Regions from separate parts of the Allobosea sp. F3-2 genome, predicted to be linked through region 2. Evidence: predicted binding sites of a transcription regulator. Region 2 holds the regulator's gene; the other holds the start of a gene.
The links. Region 2 encodes HrcA, which represses chaperone genes, less so after heat shock. Its sites were predicted from a motif close to GTTAGCACTCNCNNNNNGNGAGTGCTAAC; they were not measured.
Positions count from the first base shown of each region.

Region 1: groES (co-chaperone GroES) is a predicted target of HrcA. The motif match lies at 6,475-6,503, and genes of this name have one in related genera.

Region 1 is NZ_CP042331.1:5,302,199-5,318,045, reverse strand. It holds gene FQV39_RS24615 (dicarboxylate/amino acid:cation symporter) at 1-666, shown strand, start outside; gene FQV39_RS24610 (ABC transporter substrate-binding protein) at 679-1,596, opposite strand; partial or broken gene FQV39_RS24605 (Na/Pi symporter) at 2,038-2,265, shown strand; gene FQV39_RS24600 (alpha-hydroxy acid oxidase) at 2,889-4,085, shown strand; partial or broken gene FQV39_RS34460 (ketopantoate reductase family protein) at 3,985-4,317, shown strand; partial or broken gene FQV39_RS34255 (2-dehydropantoate 2-reductase) at 4,365-4,460, shown strand; gene FQV39_RS34250 (ketopantoate reductase family protein) at 4,567-4,809, shown strand; gene FQV39_RS24590 (TRAP transporter substrate-binding protein) at 4,959-6,056, shown strand; gene groES (co-chaperone GroES) at 6,626-6,943, shown strand; gene groL (chaperonin GroEL) at 6,984-8,624, shown strand; gene FQV39_RS24575 (MarR family winged helix-turn-helix transcriptional regulator) at 9,308-9,742, opposite strand; gene FQV39_RS24570 (cupin domain-containing protein) at 9,832-10,308, shown strand; partial or broken gene FQV39_RS33875 (IS110 family transposase) at 10,499-10,882, shown strand; gene FQV39_RS34455 (DUF108 domain-containing protein) at 10,898-11,629, opposite strand; gene FQV39_RS24555 (carboxymuconolactone decarboxylase family protein) at 11,721-12,116, opposite strand; gene FQV39_RS24550 (RidA family protein) at 12,162-12,509, opposite strand; gene FQV39_RS24545 (molybdopterin-dependent oxidoreductase) at 12,536-14,857, opposite strand; gene FQV39_RS24540 (GntR family transcriptional regulator) at 14,892-15,638, opposite strand; gene metC (cystathionine beta-lyase) at 15,749-15,847, shown strand, end outside.
Region 2 is NZ_CP042331.1:4,127,366-4,143,212, reverse strand. It holds gene FQV39_RS19025 (methylated-DNA--[protein]-cysteine S-methyltransferase) at 26-922, shown strand; gene FQV39_RS19020 (fumarylacetoacetate hydrolase family protein) at 1,142-2,320, opposite strand; gene ugpB (sn-glycerol-3-phosphate ABC transporter substrate-binding protein UgpB) at 2,519-3,844, shown strand; gene ugpA (sn-glycerol-3-phosphate ABC transporter permease UgpA) at 3,918-4,799, shown strand; gene FQV39_RS19005 (creatininase family protein) at 4,799-5,548, shown strand; gene ugpE (sn-glycerol-3-phosphate ABC transporter permease UgpE) at 5,548-6,396, shown strand; gene FQV39_RS18995 (sn-glycerol-3-phosphate import ATP-binding protein UgpC) at 6,404-7,483, shown strand; gene hemW (radical SAM family heme chaperone HemW) at 7,625-8,824, opposite strand; gene rdgB (RdgB/HAM1 family non-canonical purine NTP pyrophosphatase) at 8,821-9,471, opposite strand; gene rph (ribonuclease PH) at 9,639-10,355, opposite strand; gene hrcA (heat-inducible transcriptional repressor HrcA) at 10,498-11,583, shown strand; gene FQV39_RS18970 (DUF3297 family protein) at 11,833-12,087, shown strand; gene FQV39_RS18965 (TIGR02594 family protein) at 12,233-13,444, shown strand; gene FQV39_RS18960 (N-acetylmuramidase domain-containing protein) at 13,461-14,726, shown strand; gene FQV39_RS18955 (hypothetical protein) at 14,747-14,950, shown strand; gene FQV39_RS18950 (hypothetical protein) at 14,944-15,153, shown strand; gene FQV39_RS18945 (GNAT family N-acetyltransferase) at 15,170-15,706, opposite strand; gene FQV39_RS18940 (helix-turn-helix domain-containing protein) at 15,703-15,847, opposite strand, start outside.

The DNA.
Region 1 (15,847 bases), 1.2 Mb from region 2:
ACCAGCCTGATCTTCGTCCTCGGCGTGCTCGGGCTGATCGCCCGCTGGGCCGGCTTCAGCATCCTGAAGTTCCTGGCCTACATCAAGGAAGAGATCCTGATCGTGCTCGGCACCTCCTCCTCCGACTCGGCCCTGCCGAGCCTGATGGAGAAGCTGGAGCGCGCCGGCTGCTCCAAGCCGGTGGTCGGCCTCGTCGTGCCGACGGGCTATGTCTTCAACACCGACGGCACCTCGATCTATATGACGCTCGCGGCGCTCTTCGTGGCGCAGGCGACCAACACCGATCTAAGCCTGCATCAGCAGCTCGCGATCTTCGCCGTTGCCATGCTGACCTCGAAGGGCGCATCCGGCGTCACCGGCGCCTCCTTCATCGCGCTGGTCGGCACGCTCTCCGTCGTCCCGGCGATCCCGGTCGCCGGCATGGCGCTGATCCTCGGCATCGATCGCTTCATGAGCGAGGCCCGAGCCTTGGTGAACATGATCGGCAACGGCGTTGCGACGCTGGTCATGGCCCGCTGGGAGGGCGAGCTGGACCAGGCGAAGCTCAAAGCGGCACTGTCCGGAGAAGCCTTGTCCGCGCTGGACGAGGAATACCCGGCGCCGATGGACCAACAGACGCTTGGCATCAATCCCCGCAGCGAGGCGTTCAGCAGCGCTGGCGGCTGAGCAATTGCGGACTCATCGGATCACCTGGTCCGCCCGCGCCAAGAGCTCGGGCGGAATCGTGACGCCGATGCTCTGGGCAACCTTGAGATTGAAGATGAGCTCGCGCCGCGTGATGAACTCGACCGGGATCTCTCCCGGAGGCGTGCCCTTGAAGATTCTGTCGATGAAGGCCGGGAGACGGCGCCAAGTGTCGGCGACCGATGTGCCATAGGTGATCAAGCCACCCACAGCGCTCATGCCGCCAGCGAACATGGTCGGCAGCCGATGTGTCACCGCGAGATCAGCGAGGCGCTTGCCGTGGCTGAAGTTGAGTGGCGTATCGAAGACCACCACGGCCTGGGCACTGTCCCGTACCATGGCTGCGAAAGCGGCATCGAAATCTGGATCAGGCGCAGCGGCGGTGGGCGCCGGCAGCTTCACGATCTGTGGGCGCAATCCAAGCGCTTCGGCTGCCGCCTTGTTCGCACGATCGATCGGCGCAAGACCGGAAGCATCGGCTCCGGGGATCGTCTGGTCGCTCAAGGCCGCGACCCGCTCCATCCCCGGAAAGACGTCCTTCAGCAGCCGCATTTGCGCCTCGGCCTGCCGCGGGTCGAGGCTAGTGATGCCCGTCGCGTTGCGCCCCGGCCTCTGCGCGGTTTCGGCCAGCCCGAGAGCAACCGGGTCGGTCACAATGGCAAAGATCACCGGGATCGTCGGCGTTGCCCGCCGCGCTGCGTTGGCGGCTGGTCCTCCGAGCGCCACGATGACATCCACGCCCTGACGAACGTGCTCCGTGGCAAGCTCCGGCAGACGGCCGAGCTGGCCTTCCGCAAAGCGAGGCTCAACGGTGAAGTCTCGCCCCTCGATCAGGCCGAGCTGTGCGCAATCCTGCGCGAAGGTACGGCGCCACGCCTCATGGAACGCTCCGGGACCACCATTGACCAACATGCCGATGCGGCGTGGCGCAGACGGTTGGGCCCAACCAGACTGGGCTGAAACCACCCCAGCCGCCCCGCATAGGCCTGCTTGCAAGAAATGCCTGCGGTCCACGGCTGGCATCCCAACTGTGTCGCTTCAACACCGCATAGAAACATGACCTCCCGGATGAAACAATACCGGCTAGGTAAAACAGCGAATTCGAGCCACCCGATTTTGCGGAAACCTTTAGATTATTTGGAGCTGAACGCAGCGTCATGGCGCAGTTTAGGCCTGGAAACAACCTTCGGGGAAGCACCATGGACGGAAGTCGTCGGGCTCCCGCACGTCGATGACGCTATCGCTCGCCACCGCTGCGGGGCGTCGGCGCAATGGGGAGGCTATGGCATCGGTTCGGCAGACGTTATGACTCCGACGAGCTCGGTGCGCGAAGCACAGGGGGCTGAGACGTGCATGTCGACAGCAATTGCCATTCTCGGCGGCGTCGGGCTGTTCCTGCTCGGCATGACCGTCATGACCGACGGCCTGAAGGCGCTGGCGGGATCCGCCCTGCGCACCGTCCTCGGCAAGGCGGCGGCCACGCCGCTCTCCGGCGCCTTCTGGGGCTCCATCGTCACGCTGCTCGTGCAGTCGTCGAGCGCGGTGACGATGACGACGATCGGCCTCGTCAGCGCCGGGCTTCGCGACGCTTGCCTCCATCGTGCCGGGAAAGCTGACCGCCACGGAAGCCCTCGCGCGGATCGAAGCCGCCCGGCGGCTCGACGGGGTCGCACATCATGCCTGGCGTTCGGCGGCACAGGATCGGGCCGGCGATTATAGGATAATATACCTATACGATACTGTCAATCCGTGGAGCTGAGGGATAAGCAGAGCCTCAACATGCGATCTGGGGAATGCGCCATTTGCCGACATTCGGCGGTTGCCGGAAAGCAGACTCTGACAACTAGCACAAAAAACGTCCGTTCTCGTCCGGGGAATCTCATCGACCCGCGCCGTCGTAAATATCAAACCCTAAACTCAACCTCCGATCCTCCAGCATCGAGTGCGTTGCAATTCAGTGTCTTCGTTACGCTCAGGCGAAAATTGGCCGCAAACGAAGACGAAGGCGGCGTGGCGACACTTTCGAGGGCCTTCGCTGCCGGCTGAAGCCCCGTGGCACCATCGGCCCATGACCGGAAGTCCGGCCCCGGTCGCGCTCTGGCACCTTCCGGCTGCCTTGCATTCGTGATGTTTCTGGACTTGCGCATCCGTCCGTCATGGGCATGTCGCCAGCGCAGGACGCCAGGCTGCGAAGGAGGAACGAGGTGGTGCCGACCAAGGGCGTCTTCACCACACGTCAGATGGCCGAGATCGCGCGCAGGCACCTGCCGCGGGCCATCTTCGATTTCGTCGAGGGCGGCGCAGGGTCGGAGATCGCGCTTGCGCGCAATCGCGCACGCTTCGAGGAGATCGCCCTGCTGCCGCAGGCCTTGCGCGACTGCTCGGCTGCGACGTCGGTGGTGACGATCTTCGGCCGCCGCTACGCCGCGCCCTTCGGCGTCGCGCCGATGGGATTTGCAGATCTGATCCGCCCCGGGACCGACCGCGCCCTCGCCCGCGCCGCCAGGGAGCGGAACATCCCCTATGTCCTGTCGACGGCGGCGACGACGTCGATCGAAACCATCCGCGATATCGCGCAGGACAATCTCTGGTTCCAGCTCTATCCCGGCTCCGACGAAGCCACCGCGGCTGCCCTGATCGACCGGGCGCTGAAGGCGGGCGTCACCACGCTGGTGGTAACGGTCGACATTCCCGTTCCGGCCAAGCGCGTCAGGGACCTGGCCAATGGCCTGGCCATTCCCCTGCGCCCCTCGCTGCGCACGATCCTCGATGTCGGGCGACACCCGGCCTGGCTGATGAGAGCCTTGTTCGGCACGCGCCTGGGCATGGCGAACTTCATTGACAACAGGGGAGCGATGAGCGGGCTGAAACATGCCGAATTCGTCTCCCGCCAGCTCTCCTGCCCTGCCCTCGACTGGAGCCGGATCGAAGGCATTCGCAAGGCCTGGCCGCATCACCTGGTCATCAAGGGCATCCTGAACCCCGAGGACGCCCGAACGGCCGCACGGCTGGGCGCGAACGGCATCGTCGTCTCCAACCATGGCGGGCGTCAGCTCGATGCGGCCCCCGCGCCGATCGAGGTCCTGCCCGCCATCCGCGAAGCCTGCGGCGACGCTCTGACCATCATTCTGGACAGCGGCGTCAGGACCGGCGACGACATCGCCCGCAGCCTGGCGCGCGGCGCCGACTTCGTCCTGATGGGGCGCCCTTTTCTGTTCGCCGTCGCGGCCCTGGGCCTGTCGGACGGGCCGAAGGCGATCATCGACATCCTGCGCGACGAGTTCATGAACACGCTCATCCATCTCGGCTGCCCGGATCCCGCCGAGCTGGACGACAGCTTCCTGTGGCCGAGACGGACCGGCGCAGGAATACTGTCGCCCCGGCAGGAGGGGAATCGATGAAGATCGCTGTGATGGGGGCGCCGTCGGCTGCTACTACGGTGCCATGCTGGCGCGGGCCGGTCATGCGGTCACGCTGGTCGCGCGGCCGCAGCATGTGAAGGCGATCCGGGATCACGGCCTCACCCTGGAGACCGCAGCCTTCACCGAATCCCTTGCGGTCACGGCAACCGCCGAGCCGTCGGGCGTGAGCGATGCGGAACTCGTCCTGTTCTGCGTCAAATCGGGCGATACCGTCGCGGCGGGCCATGAAATGGGCCTCATCTCGAGGCCGGCGCTACGATCCTCAGCCTGCAGAACGGCGTCGACAATGCCGAGCGCCTGCAGCAGGTCCTGGGAAGGCCGGTGATCCCGACGGCCGTCTATGTCGCGGCAGAGATGTCCCGGTCGGGGCATGTCCGTCATCATGGCCGCGGCGAGCTCGTCATCGGCTCAGGGCCGGCGAGCCCGGCGCTCGCCGAGATGTTCAGGCTGGGGCCTCGCCGTGGCGCGCGCCTGCGGCGTGCGGATCGAGGACGGCCTGCTTGCAAAGGTGCTCGGCCTCGCCGCCACGATGCCCGATCAGCTCTCCTCGACCGCCCGGGATCTGGCCAGGGGCAAGCCGACCGAGATCGACCATCTCAACGGCTACATCGTCCGGGCCGGCGAAAGGCTCGGCGTCGCGACGCCGGCAAATCGCCTGCTGACGGTGGTCGTCAAGCTGATGGAAGCGAGCACTTCGGACTGAAGGGAGCGCGAGACCGCCCTGCCGTCCCGACCCGCTGTTCCCGCAGGGCGTCGATGCCGGCTGCGTCGATTGTGGCCCGCGATCGGCGCATGCCATGCTGCCGAGCGCCGGCTTCGGCTAACCAGAACATCAGGCAGGAAACGACCTCAATGCAGCGCAGATTATTTCTGAAGGGTGCCGGCGCCGGCGCCGCCGCCGGGATCGCATCGCCCGCCATCGCGCAGAGCATGCCGTCCATCACATGGCGCCTGGCGTCGAGCTATCCGAAATCGCTGGATACGCTGTACGGAGCCTGCACCTATCTGTCCGAGGCCCTGTCGGCGGTCACCGACGGCCGGTTCAAGCTCCAGGTCTTCGCGGCGGGCGAGATCGTGCCGGCCCTTCAGGTCGCCGATGCGGTCTCGAACGGCACCGTCGAGATGGGCCATTCCGGCTCCTATTTCTACATCGGCAAGGACACCGCCTTCGCCTTCGGCACGGTGATCCCCTGGGGCCCGAACAGCCGGCAGATGCAGGCCTGGCTCTTCCAGGCCGGCGGCCTCGAACTGCTCAACGAGTTCTACGCGAAGTTCAATCTCTACAATCTGCCCGGCGGCAATACGGGATCCCAGATGGGCGGCTGGTTCCGCAAGGAGATCAAGTCGGCCGCCGATCTGCAGGGCCTCAAGATGCGCATCGGCGGGCTCGGCGGCAATGTGCTGCAGAAGATGGGGGTCGTCCCGCAGCAGCTCGGGGCGGGCGACATCTATCCGGCCCTGGAGCGCGGCGTGCTCGATGCGGTCGAGTTCGTCGGCCCTTATGACGATGAGAAGCTCGGCTTCGCCAAGGTCGCGCCCTATTACTACTACCCGGGCTTCTGGGACGGCTCCGCCGAGCTGAGCTTCTTCATCAATCTCGAGAAGTGGAACAGCCTGCCGCCCGCCTACCAGAGGGCGTTGAAGACCTGCGCGATGGCTGCCGGCCACGACATGCAGGCAAAATACGACATGCTCAACCCGGTGGCTCTCAAACGGCTGCTCGCCGGCGGCGCCCAGCTAAGGCCTCTGCCGAACGACATCCTCAAGGCGAGCTACAAGATTACCCGAGACCTCTATGCGGAGATGTCAGCCGCCAACCCGAACTTCAAGAAGATCTACGATCACCTCTGGGCATTCCAGCAGGACAGCCTGCGCTATTGGGCGATTTCCGACTTCTCCTACGATTACATGTCGGTCTCGGCCCTGCAGCAGCGTTGGGCCGATGGCTGAACAACGGTTGCGGATACGCCGCAGGCGACTAAGGAAGCCTTGACCGCCACGATCCGGTCGTAGCTCATCGGTTGATGGTGTTGCGGTCAACATCTTTGCCGGGCAGCCAGAGTCTGGCGAAAGCCTGCGGCCGCGTTTCTGGATCTGTGCGGGTTACACCTTCAGCAGGCTACGCCATTGCTGCCCGCGGCGAGATGAGTTTGTATTCTCGGACCGCGCTCGAAAGGGTGAGCGGCGCCAGTAGCTGACTATCGCATGTCGCCCGGAAGCCGACGTTGCCCCACCGGCTTAATCAGTCATCCGGTTTCCACGCCTCCAGCCGCAGCACGTTAGCCGCGAGTAGGTCCAGCACCGTGTGCCGGGCCTCGCGCAGCCGGTCTGTGACATTAAACGGAGGCCCAAGGCGCCCATCAAATCCAATGGCACGCAATTAGCAAGAGTGCTAACAGTTGTTCTGTGTTCGGTACTGAGCCGTCCGACGTGAAGCGGATGGAGCGCCGGATCGTCGGCCGCAGAGGCTCCGGTCGAGAGCCCGCCAGTTCGTGCAAATTGTCGATATGGAGGAATTCATGAAATTCCGTCCGCTGCATGATCGCGTCGTGGTCCGGCGCCTTGAAGGCGAAGAGAAGACCAAGGGTGGCATCATCATCCCCGATACCGCCAAGGAAAAGCCCCAGGAGGGTGAAGTCGTCGCCGTCGGCCCTGGCGCCCGCGACGAAGCCGGCAAGCTGACCCCGCTCGATGTCAAGAAGGGCGATCGCGTCCTGTTCGGCAAGTGGTCGGGCACCGAGGTCAAGATCGACGGCCAGGATCTCCTGATCATGAAGGAATCCGACATCATGGGGGTGATCGAGGGCACCGCCACGCTCAAAAAGAAGGCGGCCTGAGCCACGCCCCGCTCGTCGCGACCCACCGGAGTTCCAAGTCATGGCTGCCAAAGACGTGAGATTCTCCACGGATGCACGCGACAGGATGCTGCGGGGCGTCGAAATCCTCAACAACGCGGTCAAGGTCACGCTCGGTCCCAAGGGTCGCAACGTGGTCATCGACAGGTCCTACGGGGCGCCGCGCGTCACCAAGGACGGCGTCGCTGTCGCCAAGGAGATCGAGCTCGCCGACAAGTTCGAGAACATGGGCGCCCAGATGGTGCGCGAAGTCGCCTCGAAGACCAATGATCTCGCGGGAGACGGCACCACGACCGCGACAGTGCTTGCCGCCGCGATCATAAAAGAAGGTCTCAAGCTGGTCGCGGCCGGCATGAACCCGATGGACCTGAAACGCGGCATCGATATCGCCGTAGCCGCGGTCGTGAAAGACATCGCGGCCCGGGCGAAGAAGGTGGGCTCCTCCGAGGAAATCAGTCAGATCGGCACAATTGCGTCGAACGGCGACAAGGCCATTGGCGACATGATCGCCCGGGCCATGCAGAAGGTCGGCAACGAGGGCGTCATCACCGTCGAGGAGGCCAAGACCGCCGAGACCGAGCTCGACGTCGTCGAGGGCATGCAGTTCGACCGTGGTTATCTCTCGCCCTACTTCATCACCAATGCCGAGAAGATGGTCGCCGAGATGGAAGACCCCTACATCCTCGTCCATGAGAAGAAGCTGTCGTCCTTGCAGGCGCTGCTGCCCATCCTCGAGGCCGTCGTGCAGTCCGGCAAGCCGCTGGTCATCATCGCCGAGGATATCGAAGGCGAGGCTCTGGCCACGCTTGTCGTCAACAAGCTCCGTGGCGGCCTGAAGGTGGCGGCCGTCAAGGCTCCGGGCTTCGGCGATCGCCGCAAGGCCATGCTCGAGGACATCACCGTCTTGACCGCAGGCCAGACGATCTCGGAAGACCTCGGCATCAAGCTCGAAAACGTGACGCTCGACATGCTGGGCCGCGCCAAGCGGGTGCACATCGAGAAGGAGAACACCACGATCATCGACGGCGCGGGCGACAAGATCGCGATCGAGGCCCGCATCACCCAGATCAAGGCGCAGATCGAGGAGACCAGTTCGGACTACGACCGCGAGAAGCTCCAGGAGCGTCTGGCCAAGCTCGCCGGCGGCGTCGCGGTGATCCGGGTCGGCGGCGCGACCGAGGTCGAGGTCAAGGAGAAGAAGGACCGCATCGAGGATGCCATGCACGCCACGAAAGCGGCGGTCGAAGAAGGCATCGTGCCGGGCGGCGGCGTAACATTGCTGCGCGCGAGAGGCGCCATCGGAAAGCTCAGCAATCGTAACCCCGATGTTCAAGCCGGCATCAGCATCGTGCTCAGGGCGCTGGAAGCTCCAATCCGCCAGATCGCGGAAAACGCGGGTGTTGAGGGCTCGACCGTTATCGGCCGGATCACGGACAACAAGTCCCAGAGCTACGGCTTCAACGCGCAGACGGAAGAGTATGTGGACATGCTCAAGGCCGGCATCGTCGACCCGGCCAAGGTCGTCCGGGTTGCCCTGCAGGATGCAGCTTCGATCGCTGGGCTCCTGATCACGACCGAAGCCATGATTGCTGAAGCGCCGAAGAAAGACGCGCCGGCAATGCCGGGCGGCGGCATGGCTGGCATGGGTGGAATGGACTACTAGCCAACACACGATCGCATTAGCGATACTGATAACGCCATGGGCCGCCTTCGGCGGCCCATTCTACTTTGGCGCAGGTCCGACCGGAAGCTGTCCTTGTCGAGAATGAATTGCGTGCGATTGGGGGATTCGCCCGAGCCGGAGCATTTTCACGTTATTCCCGCTCGTACCGGCCAACGATCGCAGCGTGCCAGTACAGCCTCTCAGCCGCGAACTCGCGCTTCGCGATCCAGAGCAGCGTTTTGACACAGCCAGTGTCAGGACCGGCCCTCATCGCGCCGCCCGCAAGCGGACCTTCTGAATGCCAGCTTTGGGCCAACTATGCCCGTTCAACAGGCACGGACAAGGTCGCATAGTCGGACACAAGCGCCTGAACAATAGTGCCCTTGACATGTTCGGGAAGGAACCGCCCCCTCGCGTTCGGCACACCACTTCAGCATCGCGCCAGTTCCTGCCTTCACAACTTCGCTTCGAACCACGGCTTGGAATCTGACGTTGGGAACGTCCGAGAAGGGGTCATGTCCGGCCCTCACCGCGTGGTTGCGACTGCCTCCGAAAAGCAGACCCTGCAAAGGTCGCCTAAGCCACCACAAGCTGCAGAAAAGCGAGCATTCCGAGATTTGGATGCGACGGGCCGTATGATCTGTCGCCTCGCATAAGCCGAGGAATCCGCAAAATGCCTTCGGCTAGCGAGCCAGCGGACTATCCCAGACGAGAAACAGCAGCGCTTTGAGCTGGGCGAAACGCTCGGGCCCGAGTTCGGTGCTCCACTCGCGCTCGATGTCGCGCAATACGTCGACCATCTTGGAGAATGCGGCGTGCCCGCGTTCGGTAAAATGGATCAGCCGCGCGCCGCCCTCACCTTGAACGTCGGACCGGACGATATAGCCGAAACCCTCGAGGCTCCTCAGCAGCTGGTTGATGGCCTGTTTACTCACGCCGGCGCGCTCGGCGAGCGTACCCGGACGAACCTTGTCCGGCCCGGGAAACTGTAGGACCGCCATATGCGGCAGGCGCAGCTCGTCAAAACCGGCAGCGTTGAGCTCCTTGATAAGCCGGCGCTGGATCGCTTGGGCCGGAACGCGCAGCAAGGCGCCGATCAGCATGTCCTCGGTTTTCATCGACGAACTTTCAGGGAGAGAGCATTGACTTTCGGTAAACGGCGTTTACCGTGAGCTAGTAAATGTAATTTACCAAGGGAGCTCGGACAATGCCCCAGCCAGTCATAGGCCCTCACGTCAATCCGTCCGACGAGACCATCGCCACCAAAGGGCTCGCGGTTCGCTTCTTGTTGGCCGGAGATAACTCGAACGGCAGCATTGCGGCCTTTGAGCTGATGGTCCCGGCCGCGCAGCGTCTGCCAGCTCCAGCGCACAGCCACGACCATTACGAAGAGACGATCTACGGCGTAGACGGTGTGCTGACCTGGACCGTCAACGGAAAACACATCGATGTCGGGCCGGGACAGGCGTTGTGCATTCCGCGAGGCGCCGTTCATCGGTTCGATAACAACGGAAGCAAGGACGCGAAGATGCTCTGCGTGATTACGCCGGCCGAGATCGGTCCGGAGTATTTCCGCGAGGCGTTTGAGGTGGTCAACGCCGCAGCCGGTGGTCCGCCGGACCGGGCCAGGATGGCGGATATCATGCGCCGTCACGGTCTTACGCCAGCAGCGCCCCAAACATAGAGGCCGGTGAGCCGATAGGCCTTGAGGGGCCAATTAGGATCACGAGCCGGCACGTTCATGACCAAGTTTGGCTGGGCGCCCGAAAGATAGCGTATCGCAGTGGCTGTGCGCGATCTGGGAGCGGGAGTGCGCAGCCTCATCACATACGGCGCCGGAGAGGTAGGGCCTGACCTCGCAGCGAGCGACGGCGATGGCGCATTTCGTAGGTCTTGACGTGTTGGTGAAGGAGACGGCGGTGTGCGTCGTCGACGAAGCCGGCAAGGTTGTGTTCGAGCAGAAGGTTGCGACCGAGCCGGACGATCTCGTCGTGCTGCTCACGTCCATCAGTGGCGACTATGGTCGGATCGGGATTGAGGCCGGTCCGCTCTCGCAGTGGCTGGTGAACGGCTTGGCGGCAGCAGGCCTGCCGGTGATCTGCATTGAGACGCGGCACCTGAAGCCGCTCCTGAAGGTGCAACAGGTCAACAAGTCGGACCGTCAGGACGCTCGTGGCATCGCGCAGATGATGCGCGTCGGCCTGTTCAAGCCGGTGCACGTCAAGATGCTGGCGAGCCAGGAGAAGCGGATGCTGCTGTGTTTAGCGATGTTCTCAACCGACCCAAATCGAGCGGTAGCTGTTGCGCAGCGCAACGATGGCGCTCGCCGCCACGAGCATCGTGCCACACTTTGCATCGACCACAGGATCGATGCTTACGCGCAGCGCTCCAAAGCCACCGTTGGCCTCGATCACGAATCTGCGCTGTTCTCCGTCGCCAACCGCAACATGGTCGACCGGAGTACGGTCCAGCCCTTGCGAGGCGAGTGCCGCGGCAGCAATGACGTTGACACCACGACTTGAGCTGACGACTGATCGTGCGTTGTCGACAATTCCCGACGCAACCGGTTTCGATGCGGTGTAGGCGAAAATCGAAACTGTCGAGCTGGGGTCAATTGTCATTGCAGAGAGTGCGTCCAATCCGCCAATCGCGCCTGGCAGAAGACGCAGACGATGTCCCGTTTCCCGCGCAACGTCGCGCAGGTCGCTTTCGAGCATTTCGGAGACAAGCGCCGCAGCCCCGACAGTCCAAACATCGGCCAGGCGAAGCAGATTTGCCCCATAGCTATTGAGCGCATTCGGCCCGGAAAAGTCGATCAGCAGATCTGGTTCTAATGCCCCCATACTGTCGAGGCTGTCGACTATGGGAAAATCCGCCTTGTCGTCGGCAGCAATGTTCCGCTTGATGGCTCCAACAACTTTCCAGTGCGCGCTGTCCTCTTCGTTTCGAAGACTCAGAAATGTCTGTGCGATACGGCCTAGTCCGACAAGACCTACACGAAGCATCGCTCCAACCTCGTCCTACGAGGAGAATTCCCCGGGAGCGCGGGACGCTACCGGGTAGCTTTGATTGGCGAGCCACCAACAATCGCTGTGACTATCTTTCGAACGCTGGGTCGATCGGCACGCGATAACCATTCACCAGGCGGTTTGTCTCGTTCGCCATGCCGACCACAGCGAGAAGCTCGCCGAACTGCTCGGGCGTCATGCCCGCCTTGGCGGCGGCGGCGCTGTGGCTGGCGATGCAATAGCCGCAATTGTTGGTCACACTGACAGCGACGTAGATCATTTCCTTGACGAGGGGATCCAGCGCTCCCGGTGCCATGACCTCCCGGACGCTGTCCCATGTCCGGCGCAAGGTCTTTTCATCATTGGCGAGGTACTTCCAGAAGTTGTTGACGTCGTCGAGCTTCCTGGCGGATTTGATCTCGTCGTAGACGGCTTTCACCGCATTGCTGGCTTCACTGTATTCGATCGCTTTCGGGCGAGGCATCGGCTGTCTCCTCGGGTTCATCCAACAAGAACGCATCAGCGCGCATCAGGCGGCGGCAACGACCATGATCTCGACGAGGATGTCGGCATAGGCCATGTCGCCTGTGACGCAGGCGCGCGCAGGCGCGTGGTCGGGATCGACCCAGGCATCCCAGATCTCGTTCATCGCCTTGTAGTCGTCCATCGACTTCAGCCAGATGATGCTCGACAGGATCTTGGTCCGGTCGCTGCCGCAACGGGCGAGCATGTCGTCTACTTTCGCCAGCGCCTGCGCGGTCTGCTCCGCCACAGAGATTGAGCGGTCATCCGCGACCTGTCCCGCCAGATAGATCGTGCCGTTATGCACGACGGCGCGACTGCGGCGCCCGTTCGAATCGGCTCTCGTGATCAGCATGGATATCTCCGCGCAGGTTTGTGTCATTATGAGCGGTTGACGATCGAGGGAGGATCGAACGCGGTCACGGGCGGCAACTCGCCTTCATAGCGCTCGATCTCGACGAGGCAGGATTGTGCGCTCGGCCCCTGACCCAGGCGCGAGGTACCCAGATCATGGGTCAGCACGTTGGGATTGCCGTGCTTTTCAAGACTTCCGGCCACGCCGGGCATCGCCGGATCATACCAGGCGCCCGTGGCAAGCTGCAGGACGCCGGGACGAACCGCCTCGCTCAGAACTGCCGCCGCAAGACAGGCGCCTCGCTCGTTGAACAGGCGCACGATGTCGCCGTCGCCAATCCGGCGTGCTGCGGCATCGGCAGGATGGATGCGGACGGGCTCGCGGCCTCGGATCTTGGCGGCGCGGGAATGTCTCCCCTGATCGTACTGGCTGTGGAGCCTTGTCTTGGGCTGGTTCGAGATCAGGTGCAGCGGGAACCGGGTCGCCTTGCCGGCGCCGAGCCACTCACGTGGCTCCAGCCAAGCGGGATGGCCGAGGCAATCGTCATAGCCAAAGGAAGAGATCCGATCGGACCAAATCTCGATCTTACCGGAGGGCGTCGGCAATGCGTCTCCGACCGGATCGCTCCGGAATGCTTCGAGCAGCGACGGCTGTTGTTCCGGCTCAGGAAACAGCAGCGCCCCCTCCTCCCAAAAAGTCTCGAAATCCGGCGGATTGAACCCAAGAGCAGAGAGGCGCTCCTGTGCTTTCTCGTAGAGGGAGCGCAGCCAGTCCTCCTCGCCCCGGCCCTCGGTGAAGACCACTTCCGCGCCGAGCGCAGCCGCCAAAGCGCCAAAGATGTCGTAGTCGTTCCGCGCTTGCCCGAAGGGCGCACTGACCCGATGCGAGGCGGCAAGGAGCCGATCGCGGCTGGAGCAGACGATGTCATTGCGCTCCAGCTGGGTGGTCACCGGCAGCACGATATCCGCATGGCGGGCGAGCGGATTCCACCAGCTCTCATGGACGATCACCGCCTCAGGCCGCTTCCACGCTTCAAGGAACCGGTTGAGGTTCTGATGGTGATGGAACGGGTTGCCGCCAGCCCAGTAGACGAGCCGAATATCGGCGTAGCGCCGGTCCTGCCCGTTGAACTGATAGCTTTCACCCGGCTTCAGCAGCAGGTCCGAGATCCGCGCCACCGGGATGTAATCGTCGACGCTGTTGGTCCCCTGCCCGAATGACGGCCAGGACAGGTCGAGGGTCGGGTTGCCGATGCCGTTGACCGAGCCGTAGCCGATGCCGAAACCGCCGCCTGGCAGGCCGATCTGGCCCAGCATCGCGGCGAGCGTGATCGCCATCCAGCAGGGCTGCTCGCCATGGTCCGCCCGTTGCACCGCCCAGGCCAGCATGATCATCGTCCGCTGCGCCGCCATCCTGCGTGCGAGACCCCTGATCGCCTCCGCCTCGATCCCGCAGATGGCTGCCGCCCATTCCGCCGCTTTCGCGACACCGTCGCTCTCGCCGGAGAGATAGGGCAGGAACCTGTCGAAGCCGGTGGTGCAACGCGCGAGAAACGCCCTGTCGTGCAGCCCCTCGCTCCATAGCGTATGGGCCAGACCCAGCATCAGCGCGGTATCGGTATTGGGGGCGATCGGGAGCCAGGTGGCGCCGAAGCGCTCGTCCACATCGTCCCGGATCGGCGTGACCGTGACGAACTCGCCCCCATTCGCAGCGAAAGCCTCGAGGCTTTCCGCCAGGATATGGCGCCCGATCCCGCCCGAGCTCACCTGCGAGTTCTTCAGCGGCAGGCCGCCGAACATTACCAGCATCCGAGCGTGGCGGACAATAACCGGCCACGAAGTATGGTCGGTGACGAGCCCACGGCGGTCGCCGACGACATGCGGCACGATCGCATCGGCGGCGGCGTAGCTGTAGTTGCCGACGGAGCGCGTATAGCCGCCGATGGCGTTCAGGAATCGGTGGATCTGACTCTGCGCATGATGGAAGCGTCCCGCGCTCGCCCAGCCATAGGAGCCGCCGAAGATGGAGCGGTTCCCATGCTCCCTGCGAACCCGGTCGAGCTCGCCAGCCGCAATCGCGATAGCCTCGGGCCAGTCCACGGCGACGAAGGGCTCGGCTCCGCGTCCTGCCCCCGTCGCCCGATAGCCCTTTTCCAGGAATGAGGCTCGGATCATCGGGCGCTCGATCCGGGTCCGATCGTCGAGTGCCCCGATCATCGACGAGGCGATGGGAGACGGCGCCGGATCGTGCTCGAAGCCCTCCAGCTCGACGGGACGCCCCTCGGACATCCTCACCCGATAGGTGCCCCAATGCGTGGCGACGATCGGTCGTGCGGGTGTCTTCAGCATCGTCCTCGCTCGCGCTTTTGAGGTCGGCGGATGATCAGGCGGTCCTCGCCAGATCGGCCGGCTTCGCCGCCGCATTCTCGGCCGCGTCGGGCGAGACCATGCGCCAGGCGAAGCCGAGATGCTCCGAGACCAATCGGGCCAGCAGGGGCGCATTCCGGCTGAGGAAAGCCTGGGCGATGGGCTCATGCTCGTTGAAGGCCTTCGCCCAGTTCTCGGCCTGCAGGACACCGAGATAACGCGTGCGATAGAGGCGAAGGTTGAGCTGCGCGTGCATCTCGATCAGCACTGGATTGTGGGAGGCCGCAGCGATCGCGAGATGGAAGGCCTGATTGGCATCGAAATACGCGTAGCGGTCGCTGACGCGGTAAGCCTCCGCCATGGTCTCCAGATGCCGACGGATTGCCTCGTCGTCCTGCCGCGTCGCCTGCTCGCAAGCGAGTTCGGCGGCGAAGACGTCAAGGCGGACATAGACCTGCAGCAGGTGGCGGATCTCGTCGTCCGACAGCGCCACCACAACGGCGCCGCGGTTCGGGATAATCTCGATCAGCCTTTGCGTCGCCAGGATCTGCAGAGCCTCGCGCAACGGGGTTCGTGATATCCCGAACTGCTCGGTGAGCGCCTTCTCCCGGATCCATTCGCCCGGCTTGATATTGTCGTGAATGATCTCCGAGCGGATGTGATCCGAGATCTGTTGGGTCAGCGATTTGGGTGCCACGACGACCGCGGCCCGCCGGCCCCCGACCGCCGTCACAGCACCTCCCGGCATCGCCGGCTTGTTCATGCGCGTCTCCTCACGGGGCCGCTGCTATCCCTGCGAAATCGGGCGCGGCGCAATTTTGATGTTGTAAACCTACACGTCTTGCGTATTGTCGACAATATTAAATCGACAATATGAGGGAAGAGCTGGTGAAGCGGATAGCCGCATCCTCGCCCGACAGCCGAGGCGACGCGCTCACTTCATCAATCGAAACCGACCTCGTTCACCTCGGA
Region 2 (15,847 bases):
GGTGCTGGCGCGCGCTGCCGAAGCCATGCCGAGCGAGGCCGATTTCCCCGCCGTGGCGCCGGGCTCGGACTACGACACCGTCCGCCGCATCCTGGCCTTCATCACCCATAACTGGCGCGAGCAGCCGACGATCGAGGCGATCGCGGATGCGGCCGGCGCGACTCCGACCGATGTCCATCATCTCTTCCGGCGCTGGTGCGGCCTCACGCCGAAAGCCTTCCTGCAGGCGATCACGCTCGACCATGCCAAGGGGCTGCTCGCCTCCTCCGCCAGCATCCTCGACACCGCGCTCGAGGTCGGGCTTTCCGGCCCCGGCCGGCTGCACGATCTCTTCGTGACGCATGAGGCGATGTCGCCCGGCGAGTGGAAGCTCGGCGGAGAGGGGCTGAAGCTCTCCTACGGCTTCCATGTCTCTCCCTTCGGCGAGGCGCTCATCGTGGTCACTGATCGTGGCCTTGCCGGGCTCGGCTGGGTTTCGAACAGCGTCGACGGCGGCAAGGTCGTGGGCGGGCGTGCCGAAGCACTGGCCGACATGATGCGGCGCTGGCCCCATGCCGACTATCATTACGATCCGGCTCTGACGGCGCCCTATGCTGGCCGCATCTTCGAGCCCAAGGCCTGGACTCCCGAGACGCCCTTGCGTGTCGTGCTGATCGGCACCGATTTCGAAGTCAGGGTCTGGGAGACGCTGCTCAGGATCCCGGTCGGCTGCGCCACGACCTATGGCGACGTTGCCAACCATATCGGCCGCCCAACAGCGGCGCGCGCGGTCGGCATGGCGGTGGGCAAGAACCCGATCTCCTTCGTGGTGCCTTGCCACCGCGTCATCGGCAAGTCTGGCGCACTCACCGGCTATCACTGGGGCCTGACGCGCAAGCGCGCCATCCTCGGCTGGGAGGCTGGCCAGGCGGCCGCTGGCTGAGCCTCCCGCAGAGTCTGCGGCGCCTTACCGGAACCGCGCCGTCATTCCGGGGCTTCGCGTCAGCGAAGAGCCCGGAACCCATGAACACGACGCTCCAGATAGGGCCGGACCGGTTCGGAGGACTGCTCTTCCTGCTGAGACGGTGTTCATGGGTTCCGGGCTCAGGCCTTCGGCCTGCCCCGGAATGACGGCGCGGTTCCGCCGAAAAGGAAGCAGGCTCTAAAGCAGCCCACGCTTGGCAAGGTGGCGCATCAGATGCGAGGCGCCGAAGGTCCAGGGTTCGCAGGCGTCGGTGCGCTTCATCCGGTTGACGAGGCTGCCGAGCTCGGGCGCTGCGATGGTGACGATGTCCCCGTATTTGTGAGTGAAGCCGCCGCCCGGCGCATCGCGATCCTTGATCGGCGCGAACATGGTGCCGAGGTAGAGCGCTGCTCCGTCCGGATACTGATGATGCGGGCTGATCATCTGGGCGGCGAGATCAGCCGGGTCGCGGCTGATTTTGGCGATCGAGGACGAGCCCTCCAGCGTGAAGCCGTCCTCGCCCTCGACCGTCAAAGTCACGGTCGTCTTGCGGATATGATCGAGCGTGAAACCGGCATCGAAGAAGCGGATGAAGGGGCCGACCGCGGCGGCCGCATTGTTGTCCTTGGCCTTGCCGAGCAGCAGGGCCGAGCGGCCCTCGACATCGCGCAGGTTGACGTCGTTGCCCAGCGTAGCGCCGACGATGCGTCCGTCGGAGGCGACGATCAGGACGATCTCGGGTTCCGGGTTGTTCCAGCTCGAGGCCGGATGCAGGCCGGCATCGGCGCCTGTGCCGACCGTCGACATCGGCGGCGCCTTGGTGAAGATCTCCGCGTCCGGCCCGATGCCGACCTCGAGATACTGGCTCCAGGCGCCCTGCCTGATCAGCACCTCCTTGAGATGCATCGCCTCGGGCGAGCCGGGTTTCAGCTTGGAGAGGTCGTCGCCGATCAGTTTTCCGATTTCGCTCCGGATCGTGGCAGCGGCGGCCGGGTTGCCGCGCGCCTTCTCCTCGATGACGCGCTCCAGCATCGAGACCGCGAAGGTGACGCCGGCCGCCTTCACCGCCTGAAGGTCTAGCGGCGACAGCAGCCAGGGGCGCTTCGGATCGCGGCCGTCCACGGGCGTGTTGGCCAGAATCTCGGCAAGCGGGCCGAGAGCCTCGCCCTTCGCCGCGCGCAGTGCGGCCGCCGGATCGGCGCTCTCGCAGAGGTCGCGGCTGGTCGGGAAAGCGGCGGTAATGTCGATGACCTGGCCGTCGCGCAGCATGACCACCGCCGGGCCGCCGAGATCAGGGCGCCAGACGCGGCCGGCCAGAGCGGCGGCGCCGGCGTCCTGCGGCAGGGTCGTCGAAACGGCGAGGGCGAGGTTTGGCATGATCCGGTCCGGAAACGAAGGCGAGTCAGGATGCGCAGATCAGCCGTTTATGCGTGAATGCGCAAGCCGGCAGCGGCCATATGTGGCTTGCAAAAACTGTCATCGTTTTGTCATTGAACTGTCGCCCGCGCTTCATGCTAGCTTGCGCACCAACGACAAGAACCGCGGCGGGGTCCGCCCGCGGAAGGGAGACAGTCCATGACCATCAAATCGCGCATCCTGATGTCGGTCGCGGCCTTCGCGCTCGCCGGCACCGCCCCCGCTCTCGCGCAGACCGAAATCCAGTGGTGGCACGCCCTGACCGGCGCCAACAACGACGTGGTCGTCAAGCTCGCCGAGGACTTCAACGCCTCGCAGAAGGACTACAAGGTCGTTCCCGTCTACAAGGGCTCCTATCCCGACACGCTGAACGCCGGCATCGCCGCTTTCCGCGCCGGCCAGGCGCCGCATATCCTGCAGGTCTTCGAGGTCGGCACCGGCACGATGATGTCGGCCAAGGGCGCGATCAAGCCGGTCCACGAGGTGATGAAGGAAGCCGGCGAGAAGTTCGACCCGAACGCCTATCTCCCCGCGATCACCGGCTATTATTCGACGGCTAAGGGCGACATGCTCTCGATGCCGTTCAACTCCTCCTCGATGGTGATGTGGTACAACAAGGACGCCTTCAAGAAGGCGGGCCTCGATCCGGCGAAGCCGCCGAAGACCTGGCCCGAGACCTTCGAGGCCGCCAAGAAGCTGAAGGCTGCCGGCTATGACAAGTGCGGCGTCTCGAATGCCTGGGCGACCTGGGCCAATATCGAGCAGTTCGGCGCCTGGCATAACGTGGCGCTCTCGACCAAGGTCAACGGCATGGCTGGCTTCGACGCCGTGCTGAACTTCAACAAGAGCCCGGCCTTCCTCAAGCACTGGACCAATCTGGTCGAGCTGCAGAAGGACAAGACCTACGATTATTCCGGCCGCACCAATAACGGCGAGGGCCGCTTCACCTCGGGCGAGTGCCCGATCTTCCTGACCTCCTCGGGCTTCTTCGGCAACGTCAAGGCGAATGCCAAGTTCGACTGGGGCAACGCGCCGATGCCGTATTATCCGGACGTGCAGGGTGCGCCGCAGAACTCGATCATTGGCGGCGCCTCGCTGTGGGTGATGGGTGGCAAGAAGGCTGACGAGTACAAGGGTGTCGCCAAGTTCTTCACCTTCCTCTCGGATGTCGACCGTCAGGTGAAGCTGCACACCGAGTCGGGCTATCTGCCGATCACCAAGGCGGCTTACGAGAAGGTCAAGGCTTCCGGCTTCTACAAGGACAAGCCCTATCTCGAGACCCCGATCCTGGAGCTGACCAACAAGACCCCGACCGACAACTCGAAGGGCCTGCGCTACGGCAGCCTCGTCCAGATCCGCGACATCTGGTCGGAGGAGCTGGAGGCGGCGCTGAACGGCCAGAAGTCGCCGCAGGCGGCGCTGGACGCGGCGGCCGAGCGCGGCAACCAGATGCTGCGCCAGTTCGAGCGCACCGCCCAGCGCTGATCGATCGCTCTTGCATCCCTAGGGCCATCCCGGACAAATGCGTCCGGGATGGCTGTCTCGTTCAAGGAAGCCGATGCAGAAGAACGCGTACTTCCAGGGGCTGACCATCCCCTTCCTGCTGCTGCTGCCGCAGCTCGCGATCACCGTCGTGTTCTTCTACTGGCCGGCGAGCCAGGCGGTCTGGCAGAGCTTCCTGCTGGAAGACGCCTTCGGCACCTCGACGGAGTTCGTCTGGTTCGAGAACTACCAGACGCTCTTCGCCGATCCCGGTTATCTCAAGGCCTTCATCAACACCGTCATCTTCTCGACCTTCGTCTGCGTGTTCTCGTTGTCGATCGCGCTGCTCTTCGCGGTGATGGCCGACCGGCAGATCCGCGGCGCCGAGGTCTACAAGACGCTGCTGATCTGGCCCTATGCGGTGGCGCCCGCCATCGCCGGCGTGCTCTGGATCTTCATGTTCGATCCCTCGCTCGGCATGCTCGCACGCGGGCTGCAATCGCTCGGCATTCCATGGAATCCGCGGCTCAACGGCAACCACGCCATGCTGCTCGTCATCCTCGCGGCGACCTGGAAGCAGATCAGCTACAACTTCCTGTTCTTCCTCGCCGGCCTGCAGTCGATCCCGAAGAGCGTGATCGAGGCGGCGGTGATCGACGGCGCGCGGCCGATGCGCCGCTTCTGGACCATCGTTTTCCCGCTGCTCTCGCCGACGACCTTCTTCCTGCTCGTCGTCAACATGGTCTACGTCTTCTTCGACACCTTCGGCATCATTGACACGGTGACCGGCGGCGGCCCCTCGGGCGCGACGGAAACGCTGGTCTACAAGGTCTTCTCCGACGGCAAGGGCGGCTCCAATCTCGGTGGCTCGGCGGCGCAGTCCGTGGTGTTGCTGATCATGGTCATCGCCATGACCGCGATCCAGTTCCGCTTCATCGAACGCAAGGTGAGCTACTGATGGCCTCCGTGCTCTGGCAGGACCTGACCGCCGAGGAGCTGCGCGCCAAGGCGGCGAAGGACACCATCATCGTCCTCCCCGTCGCCTCGATCGAGCAGCACGGGCCGCATCTGCCCGTTGGCGTCGACACCATCCTGTGCAGCGGTGTCTGCAAGGCGGCAGCAGAGCGCGCGGCCGACGTCGAGGTGGTGGTCGCGCCGACTTTGTGGTGCGGCATGGCCGAACATCACATGGCCTTCGGCGGCACCTTCACCTTCGATATCCCGACCTATCGCGCGGTGCTGCTCGCCTTCTTGAAGAGCATCGAGCGCCACGGCTTCCACCGCGTGCTGATCGTCAACGGCCATGGCGGCAACATCGCCGCGCTGACCGCCTTCCTGCCCGATTTCGCCCGCGAGACGCGGCTGCATGTCGAGGCGACCACCTATTTCCTGCTGGCTCAGGACGCGCTCGGGCCGCTGTTGGAGGACCAGCAGGGCGTGCAGCATGCCTGCGAGGTCGAGACTTCGATGATGATGGTGCTGGCGCCGGGCTCGGTTCGCGACGCGCGTCTTGGAGAGGCCTTTGGCGCCCGCGGCGGCTTGCCCGGACGTGCGACCGTGTCGCGGCATCGTTCCTTCCGGGATATGACCGAGACCGGCGTGGTCGGCGATGCACGCCGGGCCACGACGCAGAAAGGCCAGGCCTGCCTCGACGCTTGCGCCGAAGCGCTGGCCGGGCTGCTGCGCGAGATGGGGAAGGGGATCTGATGGTCGAGGACCGCCGCCTTGGCGACGCGATCGCCTATGTCATCCTGACGATCGGCGTGCTGATCGTCGCCTTCCCGGTCTGGCTGACCTTCGTCGCCTCGACCTGGGATGCCTCGACCGTGATCAACGGCCAGATGCCGCTCTATCCGGGGCCGTATTTCTTCGAGAACTACAACCGCATCCTCTTCGTCGGGACTTCGAGCACGACGCGCGAGCCGGTGATCGGGATGATGCTCAACTCCTTCGTCATGGCGATGGCGATCGCGCTGGGTAAGATCTTCATCTCCGTGCTCTCGGCCTATGCGGTGGTCTATTATCGCTTCCCGTTCCGCATGGCGGCGTTCTGGATCATCTTCATCACGCTGATGCTGCCGGTCGAGGTCCGTATCTTTCCGACCTTCAAGATCGTCTCCGATCTCAACATGCTCGACACCTATCAGGGTCTCTCCATCCCGCTCATCGCCTCGGCGACGGGCACGCTGCTTTTCCGTCAGTTCTTCATGACGGTCCCGGACGAACTGCTGGAGGCTTCGAAGATCGATGGCGCCGGGCCGTTCAAATTCTTCAAGGACACGCTGCTGCCGCTCTCGATCACCACGATCGCGGCGCTGTTCGTGATCCAGTTCATCTATGGCTGGAACCAGTATCTCTGGCCGCTCCTGGTGACGACCAAGGACTCGATGCAGACCATCGTCATCGCCATCAAGAAGATGATCGTCACCGCCGACGCTCTGACCGAATGGCAGCTCGCCATGGCCACGGCCATGCTGGCGATGCTGCCGCCCGTCTTCGTCGTCATCGCCATGCAGAGGCTCTTCGTGAAGGGCCTGGTCGAAACCGAGAAGTAATCCGCGAATGGCCCAGGTCACTCTCAACAGCGTCAAGAAGGTCTATGCCGGCGGCGTCGAGGCCGTGAAGGGCGTCTCCTTCGACATTCCCGACGGCGGCTTCTGCGTGCTGGTCGGCCCCTCCGGCTGCGGCAAGTCCACGCTGCTGCGCATGGTCGCGGGGCTGGAGACGATCTCCTCAGGCGAGGTCGCGATCGGCAGCCGCGTCGTCAACCAGATCGAGCCGGCCGACCGCGACATCGCCATGGTGTTCCAGAACTATGCGCTCTACCCGCATATGAACATCTACGACAACATGGCCTATGGCCTGCGCAATCGCGGCACGCCGAAGGACGAGATCGACAAGCGGGTGAAGGAGGCGGCGCGCATCCTGGCGATCGAACCCTTCCTGGAGCGCCGGCCGCGCCAGCTCTCCGGCGGCCAGCGCCAGCGCGTCGCCATGGGCCGCGCCATCGTGCGCAAGCCGCAGGTCTTCCTCTTCGACGAGCCGCTCTCGAACCTCGATGCCAAGCTGCGCGTCCAGATGCGCGTCGAGATCAAGAAGCTGCAGCGCGCGCTCGGCGTCACCTCGATCTACGTCACCCACGACCAGGTCGAGGCGATGACGCTCTCCGACAAGCTCGTGGTGATGAATGCCGGCCAGGTCGAGCAGATCGGCGTGCCGGCCGAGGTCTATCGCAAGCCGGCCAGCAAGTTCGTCGCAACCTTCATCGGCTCGCCGCCGATGAACATCCTGCCGGGCACCGTCGACGGCCACGGCATCGTCGCGCTCGGCGACGCCATCCTCGAGGCGCGCGACCTGCGCGAGGATCTGGCGGCGCAGACGCCGGTCGAAATCGGCCTGCGTCCCGAGGACATCGAGATCGCCTCGGAAGGCCAAGCGGGCTCGCTGCCCTTCGACGTCGAGTTCATCGAGGAGCTCGGCGCAACCCAGCTCTTCCACGGCAAGCTCGCTGGCCAGCCCTTCGTGATGCAGGCGGCGACGGGCGATGTCGCCGCGCAGGAAGGCCGGCTCTGGATCACGGTCGATCCCGACAAGGTCCATGTCTTCGATCCGAAGACGGGCGTGCGGTTGGGGAAGGGCTGAGCGACTTTTCGTCCGCTGTCCGTCATGGTCGGGCTTGTCCCGACCATCCACGTCTTCCTTCACGACGTGCTGTGTTCAAGACGTGGATGCTCGCCACAGGGGCGAGCATGACGACAGCGTTCACGCCGTCCGTGATTCCGCTCAAGCCGCCAGGTCGGCTACCAGTGCGTCGAGCAGCAGCGCGCCGTCCGGTGTCGCCGCGAGCCGGCCGCCCTGCCGGTGCATCAGGAGCTTCTCGTCGATCAGGCTGGCGACGCGCTTGGCGTTGAGCTCGCGGCCCGCCAGTGCCTTGAACACGGCCGGGTCGATGCCCTCGACGAGGCGTAAGCCCATCAGCAGATATTCGTCGCCCTGCGATTCCTCGCTCAGGCGCTCGTCCTCGACGAGCGCATGGCCTTCCGCCTCTACGCGCTCCAGCCAGATTTCGGGCCGCTTCTCGGTCGAATGCGCCATGCGGCCCTGCGCCGTCACCAGCCTTCCATGGGCGCCGGGGCCGACGCCGGCATATTCGCCATAGTGCCAGTAGACGAGGTTGTGGCGGCACTCCGCGCCCGGCCTGGCGTGGTTCGAGATCTCGTAGACCGGCAGTCCGTGCTTGGCCGTGATCTCTTGCGTCGTCTCATAGAGCGCCGCGCCAGCGTCATGGTCGGGAATGGCGAGCTTGCCAGCCCGGAACAGCCGCTCGAAGGCAGTGCCCGGCTCGATGGTGAGCTGGTAGAGCGAAAGATGCTCGGCCGCATGACTGATCGCCAGCTCCAGCTCGGCGCGCCAGAGCGTCGGCGTCTGCGCCGGCGAACGGGCATAGATCAGGTCGAAGGAGTAGCGCTCGAAATATTGCCGCGCGATCGCGACCGCCGCCAGCGCCTCCTCGGCCGAATGCATCCGGCCGAGCGCCTTGAGGTCCGCGTCATTCAGCGCCTGCACGCCGAGCGAGACGCGGTTGACGCCCGCCGCCCTGAAGTCGCGGAAGCGCCCGGCCTCGACGCTGGTTGGGTTCGCCTCTAGCGTCACCTCGCAATTGGGATCGACCGCCCAGTGCTCCCCGATCGCGTCGAGGATCGCGCCGACCGTGCGGCCCTCCATCAGCGAGGGCGTGCCGCCGCCGAAGAAGATCGATGACACCGTGCGGCCCGGCACCAGCGCCGCCCGATGCGCGATCTCGCGGCGGAAGGCTGCGATATAGCGGGCCTGGTCCGGCGGCTGCAGCCGGACATGGCTGTTGAAGTCGCAATAGGGGCATTTGGCCAGGCAGAACGGCCAATGCACATAGACCGCGAAGCCCGCATCCGCGGTGGGATGCGAGGTGCGCGGCCGCTCGGACAGGGCGGCCGGGGCGCTCACGCCGGCTTCCTCAGGCAGGCGGCGGCAAGCGCGTGGAAGGCACGCGCGCGGTGGGACAGGCCGGGCGAGCCATCGGCCGGGATGCCGTGCTTCTCGTCGGTCGTCATCTCGCCGAAGGTCTTCTCGTGGCCATCGGGCAGGAAGATCGGGTCGTAGCCGAAGCCGCCCGCGCCGCGAACCTCATGCGTGACCGTGCCGAAGACGCGCCCCTCGAACAGCTCCTGGTGGCCGTCCGGCCAGGCGATCACCAGCGCCGAGACGAAATGCGCCTTGCGCTTGTCGGGCGTGGCGGCGCCGCGCTTCGCCAGCTCCATCTGCACGCGCGCGATCGCCGGGGCGAAATCCTTGCCTGGACCGGCCCAGTTGGCCGAGAACAGGCCGGGCGCCCCGTCGAGCGCGTCGATGCAAACGCCCGAATCGTCGGAGAGCGCCGGCAGGCCGCTCGCCTTGGTCGCCGCGACCGCCTTGATCGCCGCATTCTCCGAGAACATGGTGCCGTCCTCGGCCGGCTCGGGCAGGCCGAGCTCCCCGGCCGAGACGAGCTCGATGCCGTAGGGTGCCAGCAGCTGACGCATCTCGCGCAGTTTGCCCTGGTTGTGGGTCGCGATCACGACCCTGCCGGTGAGGAGGCGATGCGACCCCGTCATTCCGGGGCGCTCCGCAGGAGCGAGCCCGGAACCCATGAACACAGGTTTTTGTCGTCAGGCTGCATCATCGCGATCTTATTCAAGAAGCGTCACGGATCATCGGCAAGGCCAGTGTTCATGGGTTCCGGGCTCTTCGCTGCCGCGAAGCCCCGGAATGACGCGGGAGCCTACGCCACCGCAGCCTTCTGCAGCGTGACGAGCTTGGACACGCCGCCCTTGGCGAGCTTGAGCAGCGCGAGCAGCTCCTCCTCCGAGAAGGGCGCCCCTTCCGCCGTGCCCTGCACCTCGACCAGGCCGCCTGCGCCGGTGATGACGAAATTCGCGTCGGTCTGCGCACCGGAATCCTCGACATAATCGAGGTCGATCACCGGCTGGCCCGCGACGATGCCGCAGGAAACGGCGGCGACATGGTCCTTCAGCGGGTTGGTGCCCTTGAGCAGCCCGCGGCCTTCCATCCACTTCAGCGCATCGTGCAGCGCGACCCAGGCGCCGGTGATCGAGGCCGTACGGGTGCCGCCATCGGCCTGCAGCACGTCGCAGTCCACGACGATCTGGCGTTCGCCGATCGCGGTCAGGTCGACCACGGCCCGCAGCGAGCGGCCGACCAGCCGCTGGATCTCCTGCGTGCGGCCCGACGGCTTGCCGGAGGTGACCTCGCGGCGCGTGCGCTCATGCGTGGCGCGCGGCAGCATCGAATATTCGGCGGTAACCCAGCCCTTGCCGGTGCCGCGCAGCCACGGCGGCCCCTTTTCCTCGACGGTGGCGGCGCAGAGAACCTTGGTCTCGCCGAACGTCACCATGCAGGAGCCCTCGGCATAGCGCACCACGCCGCGTTCGAGCGTGACCTTGCGCATCTCGTCGGCGGCGCGTTTGGAGGGTCGCATGAAATGATCCTGTCTTGCGGAGAAGTGGCGGCTTGTAGGCTCTCCCGCCCTATACGGCAAGGCTGAGGCCCATTCCGCCCCTTGATCCATGCGCACGGCACGACGACAATAGGATGGAGGAACGGTTCGTCCGCAAAGGCTCATGAGCGCCCACACACCCCGCCCGGAAACGGTGAGCACCCTGGTCGAGACCGACCAGCGCTCGCGCGAGATCTTCCGCCAGATCGTCGACGGCTATCTGACGACCGGCGAGCCGGTCGGCTCGCGCAACATCGCCCGCCTGCTGCCGATGTCGCTCTCGCCGGCGACGGTGCGCAACGTCATGACCGATCTCGAGCTGGCGGGGCTGATCTATGCACCGCATACCTCTGCAGGCCGCCTTCCGACGGAGCGAGGGCTGCGCTTCTTCGTCGATGCGATGATGGAAGTCGGCAACCTCACCTCGGACGAGCGTACGCGCATCGAGGCGCAGATCAGGGCTGCCGCGACGAATCGCAGCCTTGACCAGACCTTGACCGAAGCCTCGGCCCTGCTCTCCGGCCTGTCGCGCGGTGCTGGTGTTGTCGTCACCACCAAGGCCGACCCGCGGCTGAAGCACATCGAGTTCGTCCGGCTCGATCCCGCCCGCGCGCTCGTCGTGCTGGTGGCGGAGGACGGCACGGTTGAGAATCGCCTGCTGGCGCTGCCACCCGGCCTGCCGGCTTCGGCGCTGAGCGAGGCGGCGAACTTTCTCAACGCCCGCATCATCGGCAAGACGCTCGCTGAGCTGCGCGGCGAGATCGCGACGCAGCGCACGCAGATGGAGCGCGAGCTCGACGCGCTGACCGCGAGGCTGGTCGAGAACGGCATCGCCACCTCGTCGGGCCCGAGCAGCGACCGCCACTTGATTGTCCGCGGCCAGGCCAACCTGCTGGAAGACCTCAAGGCGCAGGAGGATCTCGAGCGCATCCGCCTGCTCTTCGGCGATCTGGAGACGCAGACCGACGTCATCGACCTCCTGACCCGCGCCGAGCAGGGTGACGGCGTGCGCATCTTCATCGGCTCGGAGAACAAGCTGTTCTCGATGTCCGGCTCCTCGATGGTGGCGGCGCCCTTCCGCGATGCCGAGCAGCGCATCGTCGGCGTTGTCGGCATCATCGGCCCGACGCGGCTGAACTATGCTCGGATCGTCCCGATGGTCGACTACACCGCCAAGGTCGTCGGCCGCCTGCTCGACGGCGAGCGCTGACGCGCAACATCTCTTTGAGGACATACGCCGTCATTCCGGACAAGCGGCCCTCGGGTCCGACCTTCGGTTGGCCCAAGGACAAGCTCCGCCGCGCCGATCCGGAATCCATCGTAGCGCTCCTGCGCTCTACGATGGATTCCGGGTCAAGCCCGGAATGACCGCGTGTTTCCATCTTGAAGAATTTGGCTTCCGCCGCGGATGAGGCTATCTCCGCGCGAAAGCGCCCCGAACCCGTAAGAGCCAAGGCCCATGTCAGAGCAGCTTCCCGACCGCCTCTCCGTCAACCCGGACAGCCCCTATTACGACGCCGAGGTGCTGGCGCGCGACATCGGCATCCGCTTCAAGGGCGTCGAGAAGACCAATGTCGAGGAGTACTGCGTCTCCGAGGGCTGGGTGAAGGTCGCGGCCGGCAACGCCAAGGACCGCTTCGGCCGCCCGATGACGATCACGCTCAAGGGCCCGGTCGAGCCCTATATCCGCGGCGCGGCTCAGGCCGAAGGCTGACGGAAGCCCCCTTCACGGTTGCGAGACCGAGGCGCCGGGCACTGGCCGGCGTTCTCATGAACCTCTCGCATTAACGCAGTTGCCGCTACGGCATTGCGTTGAAGAGGCGCATATGCATTGATCGTGCAACCATAAGTTGCATGAGGTGCCCATGTCGTCCCCATGGTGGCTGATCGCGAATACCCTTCGAGGTATCACCGAATACAAGGGCACAGCGGCTGAGCCGCGGATATTGGAGATGTTCCGTCTGTCGGGACATGGCCAGGTTCGCAGCGACGAAGAGGCGTGGTGCGCGGCTTTCGTCGGCGCCTGCCTCGTGCTTTCCGGCTACGCCTCGAGCCGCTCGCTGATGGCGCGGAGCTATCTCAAACTCGGTACGAAGCTCGATGAGCCGTGCGAAGGTTGCATCGTCGTTCTTTCTCGCAACGGGGCAAACAGCTCTTATGGCCATGTTGGCTTCTTTCTGCGCGAGGATGATGACCAACTGCTCCTGCTTGGCGGCAACCAGGGGGACAGCGTCAAGGTCTCCAGCTATCCGAAGTCCAGGCTGCTTGGTTATCGCTGGCCAACCGAGCGCGCTCCGGTCGCGACCAGCGGCCTATTGCCGAATATCCTGCAGCTCGGTGTGCCAGACGATCAGGTTACGACGGAGGCCCTGGAGGACGAGCAGCGCGGAGTGCTCGGCGCGATTGATGGTGGGCAGGCGCTCCTTGAATTCTTGCCGCTGCGCCCTGGCGCAAATCCCGATTCCGTCGATCAGATCGAGGCCATTCAGGGGCTCCTGAAGGAGCAGGGCTATCCAGTCGGGAAGGAAGATGGCGACTACGGGCTGCGGACGATGACTGCTGTCTTCTCGTTCCAGCAGGCCAATGGCATTCCGCCTACCGGCATCGTCGACGCGCGGACCTGGTTCCAGCTTCGGAAGGGCGAACCGATGCCGCTCTGGCCGGAGCGGCGCAACGAGACGGCGCGGGATCTGAAGCGAGAGGGTTCGGAGACGATCGCGCTGACCGACCGCGGTCGCTGGTTGGCGCTCGCGACTGCCTTGTTTGGCGTGTTGGGGCTGACCGATGCGCGAACAGGCCTCTTCGAGAAGACGGGTCAGTTGGCCACCAAGGCTGAAGCAGCTTCAACGCAGGTTGTGCAATCGCCCTCCGTGACGGATTGGGTCATGCCCGCAGCCGTTGCCGACGAGGCGGGAAGCTCCCTGCCGACACTCCTGCCGGTCCTTCTGGGGTCGAAAGGCGGAGTCTGGATTATCTTGATCGTGCTTGCCGTCATGCTCTGGCGCAACGCCCAGGCGACCACCGCCCAGCGTGTCGACGAACATCGGACGGGCGCGAATCTGCGTTTCTGATCGAAGGGGGGAGCCTATGGTCGATTTCACGCAGGACATCGTCAACGAGATCACGCGACTGGCCCAGGGACAGGGGCTGGAGCCGGCCGCGGCCCTCGCCGTCGTCGAGGTCGAGAGCAACGGTCGCGCTTTCGAGGCTGACGGCATCACGCCCGTCTTCCTGTTCGAGAAGCATGTCTTCCATCGGCTGCTGCGCGAGGCCGCGCCGTCCCTTCTGGTGCGGGCGGAAGCGGAGGGCCTCGCCATCCCGAGCTGGCAGCGCTCCTCGCAATATGCCGATCAGGGGCGTGCAGGCCGTCTCGGCCTGCTGCAGCGTGCCCGGGCGATCCATGAGGAACTCGCCAACCGTTCCGCCTCTTGGGGGCTCGGTCAGATCATGGGCTTCAATGCGGTCGCGCTGGGCTACGCCTCGGCCACCGACATGATCGCGAACATGGCGACGGGCGCGACTGCGCAGATCGAGGCGATGCTGCGCTTCATCGCGGTGAATCCGGCGATGATGCAGGCCTTGCGGAGCCGCGATTGGGCGGGTTTTGCGTATCGCTATAACGGCAAGGGCTACGCTGCGAACCGTTACGACACACGCCTGGAAACGGCCTACGGAGCCTGGGCCGCGCGGCTGCGCATGCCCGGAACCGTTGCAACGACTCCCTCGCCCTCGGTCACGCGCGGACGGACCGAGATGGAACGCGTGCAGGAGCAGCTGGCTCGTCTGGGCTATTCTGTGGGCAAGGTCGATGGCCTCTTCGGTCCAATCACCTCCGGGGCCCTCTTCGCCTTTCAGATGCAAAACGGCCTGCCGGCGACGGGGCTGCCCGACGATGCGACGTTACTCGCTCTCGCCGGTGGGTTGCCGATGCCGATCGCGCGGGCGCGAGCACGGGCGACACCGGGAGACCTGTATGATGATGGCGTGCCTGCAATTGTGGCTGCCGACAATAATCGCAAAGCCGCCATTGGCGTCGGCGCCGCCGGTATCCTCGGCGGTCTGGGAGCGATCCCCGGCGTCGGTCAGGCGGTCGAAGGCATCTTCAAAACCATCTTCACGCCGGCGTCCGGGGCTGGCGACGCAGTGAAATCCCTCGGTGAGTTCGCTGTCGGCGCCCTGCCGTATCTCGGGTCCGCTGGCCTCGTTCCGGCGGCGGCCGTCGGGGCTGGGTTGTTTCTGTTTCGCAGTATCGCGGGAATTGCGGAGGAGCGCGTCGCCGACCGTCGCGAAGGTTTCGAGAGGAATTCACCGTCGCGCGCCGTCTTCGCGCCGGTCGAGCACTGGAGGGGATGATGCGAGGCAGATGGATTCGCATGGCGTGCCGCGGCATCGCGGTATGCGGAGCTGTTTCCGCCCTGATCGGGCCTCTCGCCGCGGCGCCCGCCCTTTCGGATCTCAAGGGTGACTGGGTTCTCCTCGCCGAGCGCGAAGGTCATCTCGGCCTGGTCATCGATGTCGTCGGCCAGGAAGTGATGCTGAGGGAAATGATCCGGGGGGCTATGTCGAATGCATGTTGACGGGCAGCGGTTCCAAGATCGGCGCCACCGCAAGCGCCAAGGTCAACAGCTTCGTCGTTCACTGCAGCGGCAAGCGCATGTTCGGTCACCCGCGGGACTGCACATTCAAAGCCGGTCAGTTCGCTGACATCGCCGAGGTCTCCTGCAGCACGGGCAAGCAGGCCGGCCCGACCGTCATGCTGCGCAGGGCACGCAAGAGCTGACGGTAGGAGTGCTCCCTCAGCGTAGTTCCTTGTAGAAGAAGGTCGAGCCGCAATCGGCGCCGTCCGGCATCAGCGCATAGCGCGGGATGGTGCCGACCTCGGTCCAGCCCAGCCGATTGTAGAGCCGCCTTGCCGCGCCGTGCTCGTCGGTGTCGAGCACCAGGAGGTCGCGGCCCTTCTCCCGCGCGATCGCCTCGGCCGCGCGCATCAGCGCCTCGCCGATACCCTGCCGGCGCGCGCGCGAATGTACGAGCACCTTGGCGATCTCGGCCCGGTGCGGCTGGTTCGGTTTGCCGATCAGATGGAGCTGCGCCGTGCCGACGAGGCCGTCTGCGGTCCGCGCTGCGAGCAGGATGACCTGCCCATCCGCAACGCTCGCCGCGACATCGCGCCAGAAGCGCTCATAGTCGGCCAGCGTGTTCCAGTTCATGAAGCCGACAGAGGCGCCGTTGGCGACGCAATCGCGCAGGATTTCCGCCAGCGCCGGGATGGCAGCTGTGGCGGCCTCGGCATCAAGCGCCTCGACAGCAACGGTGAGGGTGGTCGCGTTCATGCGATATGTCCCGGGAAGGCGCCACTCTTGGCGGCGAGGATGACGGCGTAGCGAACGGGCGTGGTGCCTGGATTGCGGTAGATGATGGCGCCGCGCAGATGCATCTGCAGGCAGTCGCCCTCGGCGAGCTCGTGAAGGAGG